Regions from separate parts of the Aeromonas sp. FDAARGOS 1414 genome, predicted to be linked through region 3. Evidence: predicted binding sites of a transcription regulator. Region 3 holds the regulator's gene; each other region holds the start of a gene.
The links. The regulator LexA, encoded in region 3, represses DNA repair genes until DNA is damaged. The targets are predictions, from matches to a motif close to ANCTGTNTNNNNANACAGNT.
Positions count from the first base shown of each region.

Region 1 (3,276 bases), 2.1 Mb from region 3:
TTTGATCTTGCGACCCGCGTGCCAAACCTTCTTCAGGCCGCCATTGTCACCAAACACGGTCTCGACATAGCCATAGAGGGGGACTTCCTGTACCGACTCCGGACGGCAGATCTCCCAAGGGTTGCCATATTCACGCCAGGAGTCCGGACGCTCAATCTGGCGGCCATCCTGGATCTCCTGACGGAACAGACCGTGTTCGTAGTGGATACCGTAGCCCACAGCCGGGTAGTTCAGGGTTGCCAGCGAGTCGATGAAGCAGGCAGCCAGACGACCCAGGCCACCATTGCCGAGCGCCATATCAGGCTCTTGTTCACACAGGTCGGTCAGATCCAGACCGAGTTCGCTCAGCGCCTCTTCACAAATCTTGTAAAGAGAGAGGTTATGCAGGTTGTTGGAGGTCAGACGCCCCATCAGGAATTCAGCAGAGAGATAGTGAATCGCACGAGTATCTTTCTTGAAATGAGTCTGCTGAGTGCGGGTCAGGCGCTCGTACACCTGTTCATTGACAGCCGCAGCAGTGGCTTTCCACCACGCTTCGGGAGAGGCTTTCTGTTCGCTTGTTCCCAAGGTAGAACGCAGGTGACGCACGATACTCGCCTTGAGCTGATCTTTATCCAGTTGGAGATCCTGGTCTGTCTTCTTCTTGGTAGCCATAAACCATATTCCTTCGTTACAAATAAAATTGTTATCCCGCTTGCGGGACCGGCGCTGTTGTTATCTCAAAATATGTACCGGCGTGAGAATACTAACTAAAGCGGCAGAATTAAAAGTTAACGCAAGTCACACTTTAACCGATAAAAACAGCCTGAAAAGCTTGAAAACCCTTTCCTTTAATTGATCGTACAAAAACAAACATTCCCTTTATTATCATAAACTTAATGAAGAAATAAAAATATTCTGGCATGAATAGGTTTTCAGAGATTGCCAAGCCTTGAAAATCCCTGAAAATAGGCAGCAAGACGGCACATTGAAACCGATTTCAATGTGCCTGAAAAATTACCGTATAAATATGAAGCAATCATTGCACCCTTAAAGATGTGCTTTGAACTGATTGCTCAATGGGTCGTAATGGTACCCAATCTGATCCAGACGCCCTGCCAACTGCTCTTCACTCATATCGTAATAGGCCAGCAACTCCTCCAACCCGTCACACTCAAGCCTTAGCTTCTCATTGATGATGCCCAGCAAGATGTTGGCATCAAGACGTTGCAAGGTACTGATGTCCATGGCGGCACCTCCTGTAAATGACCTGTATAACCATGGGCGGTTACGCAAGGTTTGTCCATAGTACGAAAAACACCCAGTCTGTTTTATATTAAATAGTCTTTAAAAACATAATGTTACTAACGACACATGCCAACGCCATCACATTATTCAGCAAAAACACCTTGTCACTGCCACAGGATAGAACTACTGTATGCACATACAGCTTGGATATTCATACAGGAACCCCATATATGAACCAGCCCCTGCACCCACAGCCCTTTGCGATGAATCGTGTCATGAGCAAGCCCTGGCCAACCAGAACCGCCTGCAAAGCGGAGTTGGCTCATTATGGTGTGACTATCCAGTCTGATGATCAGTTTCTGAGCGAGCTGACAAAGCTTGGGGAGGCTCATACCGGCTGGATCTTGTTGATCGCCCCGCCGGGACGCCCCACAGTCAGCCGTCTGGAAGAGCGAGGTATCGATCCCAAGAGAGTGCTGGTGGTACATAGCCCCAAAATCAAGAACTGGCAGCAAACCCTGGAGCGCAGTCTGGGCAATGGTCACTGCGCCGCCGTATTTACCTGGCTACCCGAGCAGATCGAGCTGGATCACGTCAAGCTACAGCGACTGGGACAGCAATCTGGCGTACTCACCCGCTTCTTTGGCGCGAAACGGACTAACCTCGGCACACCTCTGCTGGCCTATGCAGAGCAAGATATCTATCTCAATCATTAAGACAAAAAACGAACGCCTACGTAGGCTCTCCCGCGGGTCGCAGTGACAAGGGCGCAAACAATATGTGACCAGCGGCTTTATTTGAAAGACAAGCGTGCAACAGCCTGACGGTAGGCATCGGAGATCATTTGACCCTGCTTGCTGCAAGCAGACAAACATCAAAAGATGTAACGGATAAAGAAGCAGAAAATAAAACCTGAACTGAACTATCATGCAGCCCAAGTATTCAAACCTGCGGGACTTCCTGCCCACCAGCGAACCCGTTTGAGCAATATGATGAGGCTGAAAGTCATTGCATTCATTTGAGCTGATCACGACAATTTTCTCCCCGGAGTGACCCTCTCCTTGAAATACCGGGTAACAAGGGGTATAACCACGCGTTTTATCAGGTGTAATAAGTGAGCGGTATGATGCAAGCCCCCTTTTGGCAGACCAAGAGTCTGCAGCAGATGACTGAATCCGAATGGGAATCCCTCTGCGATGGTTGCGGAAAATGCTGCCTCAACAAGCTGATCGATGAAGATACCGACGAACTGGTTTTCACCAATGTCGCCTGCAATTTGCTTAACACCAAGACCTGTCAGTGCTCTGATTACGCCAATCGTTTCAAAAAAGAGCCTGACTGTCTGCAGATCACCCATGACAAGATCGCCGAATATGACTGGCTCCCCTCAACCTGCGCATATCGCCTGCTGTCTGAAGGTGACGCTCTTCCAGAGTGGCATCCTCTGCTGACCGGCAGTCGTTCCGCGATGCATCAGGCTGGTCAATCCGTCCGTGGCAAAGTCATTCATGAGGATCAGGCGGGTGAATGGATCGATCACATCATCACCTGGGCCAGCTGACACGCTCAACCCGCTATTCTCCAGAGGCAAGGGCTGTACAATGTGCAGCCCTTGTTGTTTCCGCAAGCAGGGTTTGTAGCTTCACACATATCTGGCTGGCTAAACCAGACCCCCTCCCAACTGCGCATTGAGAGAGAGAGGCAGAGGCAGAGGCAGAGGCAGAGGCAGAGGCAGAGGCAGAGGCAGAGGCAGAGAATGACTCCATAGTCACAGGCTTACGGGTATTGCTTTATACACACGATGGCGTCTCTCTTCACCCTGTATCCTGATAAGCCTGTTCCACAAGCCATAGCAACACTGATGCAATGGCAGGCAAAGCAACCGTCCTATTCCCTTAGAGCGTGAATAACACGTTATCGCAATACAGGCTGTGCCAAGTTCAATCCTGATGAACGCCTGCGCCATAGCCCTGATCAAATACCCCATGACAACTGTTGTGACTACGATGGAACTGGATGTAAGCCTACTCCCCTAAATCACACGCATAA
Region 1 covers NZ_CP077210.1:1,114,507-1,117,782, reverse strand. The annotation lists gene I6L44_RS05005 (glycogen/starch/alpha-glucan phosphorylase) at 1-654, opposite strand, end outside; gene I6L44_RS05000 (DUF4250 domain-containing protein) at 1,030-1,227, opposite strand; gene I6L44_RS04995 (cell division inhibitor) at 1,458-1,943, shown strand; gene I6L44_RS04990 (YcgN family cysteine cluster protein) at 2,354-2,788, shown strand.
Region 1: the regulator LexA is predicted to act here: its motif matches at 1,412-1,431, upstream of I6L44_RS05000 (DUF4250 domain-containing protein).

Region 2 (3,276 bases), 880 kb from region 3:
TTTCAGCTCGCTGGCCAGCCCCTGATACTTCTGATCCAGCCCACGCCCCATGGTCACATCGAACTCATCGGCTCCCGCCACGCGCCCCTCGTGACTGACCAGCAAGATTCTGCCCTTGCCGTCATAGAGCTCCTTGTCCATGGTACTGACCAGACTCTGCAAAGTGGCCAGCGAGATATCGACCCCGACCATCCCCAGCAAGGTCTCCTGCTCCAGTAGCGGGACCGTCACCGAGGTCATCAATATCTGTTTATCGCCCACATCGTCCAGATAGGGCTCCAGCAGGCAAAGGGCACGGGTGCGAATGCTGCAGCGATACCACTCGTTTTCGATGCCACCAGCCTCGGTCGGGCTCTCATCGGCCAGTACATCCTCATTCTGCACTTCCGGCTCTATCTTGCCGTTGTCATAGGCCCAGTAACTGGAAAAACGCCCCTTGTCGTTGGAACCCAGCGCCGTTGAGCCCTGATAGTTGCTGTCTTCCCCATCCAGCTGGTCAGGCTCGAACACCGCATAGACGCCGAGCAGGTTGGTCGATGAGGCTGCCGCATCGTGCAATTGCTGATTGATAGCCCCGCGCAGCGCCTCCGAATGAACGAAGTTGTCGGCCGCATTCTTGCGCTGGAACAGCACGCTCTCGGCCAGCAGACTGGCACGAAAATAGGCTTCATCAAGATAGCTGGTCACCTTGGCGGCCTGCTCTGACCCCATCGCTTTCATCCTGTTTTCGGCTGACAGCTGTGCCTCATGCATGGTGGCTTGCCGCACCTGGGACTGCATCTTGCTCGCGTTATAAATAGAGGAGGTGACCAGCGCAGCGGCCGTGACCAGCAGACAGCAACCGGCGATCAGGGTAATCCGTCCCTGGACAGAAAGAGCATTCATGCCAATATTCCTACTTCATGCAGATACAGGTAGATTATCGACTTTATAAACAAAAACTTAACCATCTCATAGCAAATCCAGCGAGAGTTGGTTTACTTCTCCCTCCTTCGGTAGCCCGACTACCAGTCCCAGCAGACGTATCGAACGCCCTTGTGCCCGCAGCAGCCCTTCCTTGAGCAGTGGTGTGAACAATGCGGCCTGATAGCCCCCTTGGCTGCGATAGACGGTAGTCTGATGGAAGTCGGCAAACTTGAGTTTAATCCCCTGCCCCATCACCTGCTCGGCAGGACACGCCAGCTGAAATCGCCGTTCCAGCTCAGGCAGCAGTTGCTGCAATACCTTCAGACAGGCCTCTTCGTCACAGAGATCGCTTGCCAGGGTGGTCTCCACCCCGATGGTTTTGCGGATCCGGTGCGCCTGCACCGGCTGTTCATCCAGCCCCCAGATCCGGGTCGTCAGCACCTCCCCCAGCTTGCCAAAACGGCTGCACAGCTCTTGTGCCGACAAAGCCCGCGCATCCTCACAGGTGTAGAGCCCCTGAGCCTCCAGCCGCTCGGCAGTCTTGCGCCCCACCCCGGGCAGTTTGCCGAGTGGCAGCTGACAGACAAATTCGGCCACTTCGTCGGGACGAATGACAAACAGACCATCAGGCTTGCGCTGCTCCGAGGCGAGCTTGGCGAGAAACTTGTTGGGGGCGACCCCGGCCGAAGCGGTCAATCCCAGTTCGGTGACGATGGCTTGCCGGATATCTTGCGCCATCAGGGTGGCGCTGCCACCACAACAGCGACTATGGGTCACATCGAGGTAAGCCTCATCCAGCGACAGCGGTTCAACCTGATCGGTATAGCGCAGGAAAATGGCCCTGAGCTGACGGGAGATATCCTTGTACACCGCCATTCGCCCCGGGATGAGTACCAGCGGTGGGCAGAGTTTTTTCGCCAGCGCGCTCGGCATGGCGGAGCGCACCCCGAACCGGCGCGCCACATAGTTGCAGGTCGAGATGACACCGCGCAGCTCGGAGGACCCACCGATGGCAAGCGGAACTTCCCGCAATGCGGGGTTGTCCCGCATCTCCACCGCGGCAAAAAAGCAGTCCATGTCGATATGGATGATCTTGCGCATACCACTGTATAAATAAACAGACATGGCATCATCTTACCCCAAGGATAACCACAGCTCTATCTCTCTCGTTACGGCTAAAATGGTAGACTCTAAAGAGACCTTAACCACCACAATGACAAGGAGCGTTCGGGATGAAATATCTTTGGCTGGGACTCTGTTTGCTGCCGCTGACCGGCATCGGCAAGAACAACCCGACGGCGGAGTGCCGCTGGTTGTACGACCGGATTGAGATACTGGAACAGGCCATCAAGAAAGGAGACACGCTGGGCACTCAGGAAGAGCTGGCACGCTGGCGTGAGGAATACAGCAAGAAACAGTGTTCACAATACGACTACTAAGCTTGGCAATATGATGTGGCCAACAACGGCAGACAACAAGCGGGCCCCGATCAAGATGACCGGGGCCCGGTTTTCAAAGCATGGCTAGTTTGATTCAGCAACAGAGTGCGCTCAAGGCAGCACCATAGGGCCAGCCACGGCGGTAGCCACATCATCCCCACGCAGCACCCGAACCAGTTCAAGCGCAAACTCGATGGCACTGCCCGGCCCCTGGCTGGTGATAAGGCGATGAGCCTCATCCCTGACGACCCGCTCATGTGACAGTTGCGATGTCGGTAGTCGGGACTGAAAGCCGGGATGACAGGTGACGATGGCACCATCCAGCAGAGCGTGATGTTGCAACACCACCACGGGGGCGGCGCAGATGGCTGCGCGCCAGCGACCAAGAGCGGCCTGCTCTTTGAGCCGTTCGATGGCCAGCGGGGTATCGCGGATCACTTCGCTGCCGGGCAAACCACCGGGTACCACGATGGCTTCAAAGTCCCGACGGGTCAGCTCGTCGATATGACAATCAGCCACCAGCTGCACCCCACGAGATGCCTTGATCTGACGCTCACCATGCGGGCAACAAGAGGCCAGCACCACCTCGATGCTGGCGCGCACCAGGGTATCGACAATCGCGACCGTCTCTATCTCTTCCGACCCGGGGGCCACCAGCACCAGTACACTCACGTTCGCCTCCTTGCAGCTTGCTCTGCCATGTAAAAGATCAGACGGCCTGACTCTTCTCTTTAATCGCCTGATAGAGACCCTGATTGACCGGTACGGCAATGCCATGCCGGGCAGCCTTGGCCAGCAGGAAGCCGGTGATGGCCTCAATCTCGGTCTCGCGTCCCAGCTCCATATCCTTATGCATGGAGGAGTAATTGTCAGCGGTCAGTTCCACCACTGTCATCACCCGACGCAGCAACTCCTCTGCCGTTGTTGCAAC
Region 2 covers NZ_CP077210.1:2,639,645-2,642,920, forward strand. The annotation lists gene I6L44_RS11660 (methyl-accepting chemotaxis protein) at 1-885, opposite strand, end outside; gene dinB (DNA polymerase IV) at 952-2,007, opposite strand; gene I6L44_RS11670 (hypothetical protein) at 2,139-2,345, shown strand; gene I6L44_RS11675 (DJ-1 family glyoxalase III) at 2,457-3,017, opposite strand; gene I6L44_RS11680 (ketopantoate reductase family protein) at 3,055-3,276, opposite strand, start outside.
Region 2: the regulator LexA is predicted to act here: its motif matches at 2,010-2,029, upstream of dinB (DNA polymerase IV).

Region 3 (3,276 bases):
AGTCAGCAGCAGAAAGAGCAGGGGATAGCGGAGCTTCATCATAACAAGAGACCCTTTCAGTTCGAGGCAGATGGCCAGCAGTGACCGGACAAGAGGGGGGCATTGTACCCCAGCGAGCCGCCAAGGTGGTTCAACCTTGTGCAACGCCCTGTCAGGAGTCGACCATTTGGCATAATTAATCGCCAGTTGCGGCCATAAAAAAACCGGCCCCCTCGGGGGCCGGTTATGGATGGATTTGTTGGTCTCTTCTGCTCAGGGGCGAGCGTTACGCCCCTGCTGCAACATCTTGCCGATGGCCCGCACGCCGATGGGAATCACGGGGGCCAGCCAGCCCTCTTCCCCCTGGCGATCACCGTGACCCCGTTTGAACAGCAGCACCAGACGCACCACCTTCTCTTTCGGGCATCCCAGCCAGAGCGTCCAGTGCGAACCACGATGGTGCAGCCAGAGACCGTAAAACCAGGTCATCCGGCTACCTTTGACAAAACGGGTGATTGACGATTCCGCTGGCGCAACCCCAGCCTCTGAATCCCATGGCGATCTTGATGCCATACCAGTCCTCCTTGACCGACAGGTCATGTTGCTTCGTCGGCCTGAACTGGGAACAGGCCCGTCACGACTATCTGCAACCATTACGAGTGGTCCCCTTTGCCCGACAAGGCTCGGGATCTCCCCACTCCCCCTTCATATCCCGTGAAGGTGCACTGCCCGATTCTCGTTGTTACCGGCCCTCCCGTACCGACACATTGTGATGGTCAGAGGGAGGTGCCAAGCCCTGTCTCAGCGACAGGGCACTGATCTGAGCATATATCTGAAATGGATGATTGGTAGCCGGTCGCACAGGACAAAAATGCCGCAGCCGATGATCTGTTTGATATGACAGGGAAAGTGCGCCAGAAACAGCACGGCCTCCCGAAGGAGGCCGTGTGACAAACGCAGTTGGCGGGGATAATTACATCCAGTCGGCGTTGCGGATCACCCCGACAGCCAGTCCTTCGATGGTGAGCTGCTGGCAGGAAAGATCCACCTCGATGGGGGAGAGCTCTTCATTTTCCGGCAGCAGCCATACCTGACTGCCCTTGCGCTGGAAGCGCTTGACGGTGACATCCTCATCGAGACGGGCGACCACCACCTGACCGTTGCGCACCTCCTGGGTCTTGTGCACCGCCAGCAGATCGCCATCCAGAATACCGATGTTCTTCATGCTCATCCCCTGCACCCGCAGCAGAAAATCTGCGCGCGGGTGGAACAGGGCGGGATCCACCTGATAGTGGCTCTCGATATGCTCCTGAGCCAGGATAGGTTCACCGGCGGCAACCTTGCCGATGAGCGGCAGACCGCTCTCTTCCAGCACCTCTTCCTCTTCGAGCAACAGGCGAATGCCGCGGGACGTGCCCGGCATGATCTCGATGACCCCTTTTTTGGCCAGGGCCTTCAGATGTTCTTCGGCCGCATTGGCCGACTTGAAACCAAGCTTCTGGGCAATCTCGGCACGAGTCGGCGGCATACCGGTCTCGCTCATGTTCACCTTGATCAGCTCCAGCACTTCGGCCTGGCGGGGGGTAAGGGGTTTCATAGAATTGGCACCTGTCTTTTTATACAGCACACTGGCAGTATATACAGTGCAGTGGCCAAGGCAAGGCGCAGCTGACATTTGTCGCAACAGACCCCTCATTTACTGCTGTTTTGATCCTGCGCAGCCGACTCATCGTACCTCTCGGCGACAAGGGGCTGTCGATTTGCTATGCTCACGCCGCATTTTTTTGGAGAGCAGACGCACATGTCCCTAGGACAGAAGATTTCCAGAGCCATCTTGCAATGGCCGGTCAGCGGCTTGGTCAATCACAAGAGCCTGCCGGAAAATCCCATCACAGAACTCAATCTGGATCCGGCCAGACCCATCGTCTATGCCCTGAAAACCAGTTCGATCACCGACCTGATGACCCTGCAGCAGTGCTGCGAGGATCTCGGTCTGCCCGGCCCCTTCACGCCGCTGGAACTGAACGGCCAGCTGCTGCCGCGCTATGTCTGTCTGGACCGTCCGCCTCCCCTGTTTGGCAAACGCAGCAAACCGCTCCCCTTCCTGCAGGAGTTCCACCAGCTGCTGGATCTGCACAAGCAGGATCCCGAGCTGGATATCCAGGTGGTGCCCGTCACCCTGTTCTGGGGCCGCGCTCCGGGTCGGGAAGGGGAAGAAGCCTCCGGCCTCAACATCATCAGCAGCCTGGCGCCGAACCGGCTGAAGAAGGCGCTTATCGTGATCCTCAAGGGTCGCGAGAATCTGGTGCGCTTCTCGCCGCCCCTCTCCCTGCGCTACATGGCCGACAAACACGGCACCGACGAGGCCATCGCCCACAAGCTGGCACGAGTGGCCCGTACCCACTTCAGCCGCCAGCAGCTGGCTGCCACCGGCCCGAAACTGCCGAACCGCAACCTGCTGTTCAAGCAGTTGCTCGACTCCGCGGTGATCCAGCAGGCGATTGAAGAGGAGGCCCAGCGCGAGGGGATCAGCCTCGAGAAGGCGCAAAAGCGTGCCCATGGCTACATGGACGAAATCGCCTCCAACTTCTCTTACCGGCTGATCCGCCTGGGTGAGAGCTTCCTCGGCTGGCTGTGGAACAAGCTCTACCGCGGTTTGTCGGTCAATGGCGCCGAGAAGGTACGCCAGCTGGCGCAGGAAGGGCACGAGATCGTCTACGTTCCCTGCCACCGCAGCCACATGGACTACCTGCTGCTCTCCTACGTCATCTACCACCAGGGGATGGTGCCACCCCATATCGCGGCAGGCATCAACCTCAACTTCTGGCCGGCGGGCCCCATCTTCCGCCACGGCGGCGCCTTCTTCATTCGCCGCACCTTCAAGGGCAACCCGCTCTACAGCACGGTATTCCGGGAATACCTCAACCTGCTGTTTGCCAAGGGTTACTCGGTAGAGTTCTTCACCGAAGGTGGTCGCTCCCGTACCGGCCGTCTGCTACCGCCCAAGACCGGCATGCTGGCAATGACCCTGCAGGCAATGATGCGCGGGCTGGACAGGCCGGTGACTCTGGTGCCGGTCTATCTGGGCTACGAGCACGTGATGGAGGTGAACACCTACCACAACGAGCTCAAAGGGAGCCGCAAGGAGAAAGAGAGCTTCCTGCAGGTGCTCGGCATCCTGCGCAAGCTGCGCAACTACGGCCGTGGTTTCGTCAACTTCGGCGAGCCGCTGACCCTCAACAGCTACCTGAGCGAACATATCCCCGACTGGAAAAAGCACATCGGGGAAGAGGAGCG
Region 3 covers NZ_CP077210.1:3,524,037-3,527,312, forward strand. The annotation lists gene I6L44_RS15920 (SCO family protein) at 1-42, opposite strand, end outside; gene I6L44_RS15925 (hypothetical protein) at 253-468, opposite strand; gene lexA (transcriptional repressor LexA) at 953-1,576, opposite strand; gene plsB (glycerol-3-phosphate 1-O-acyltransferase PlsB) at 1,781-3,276, shown strand, end outside.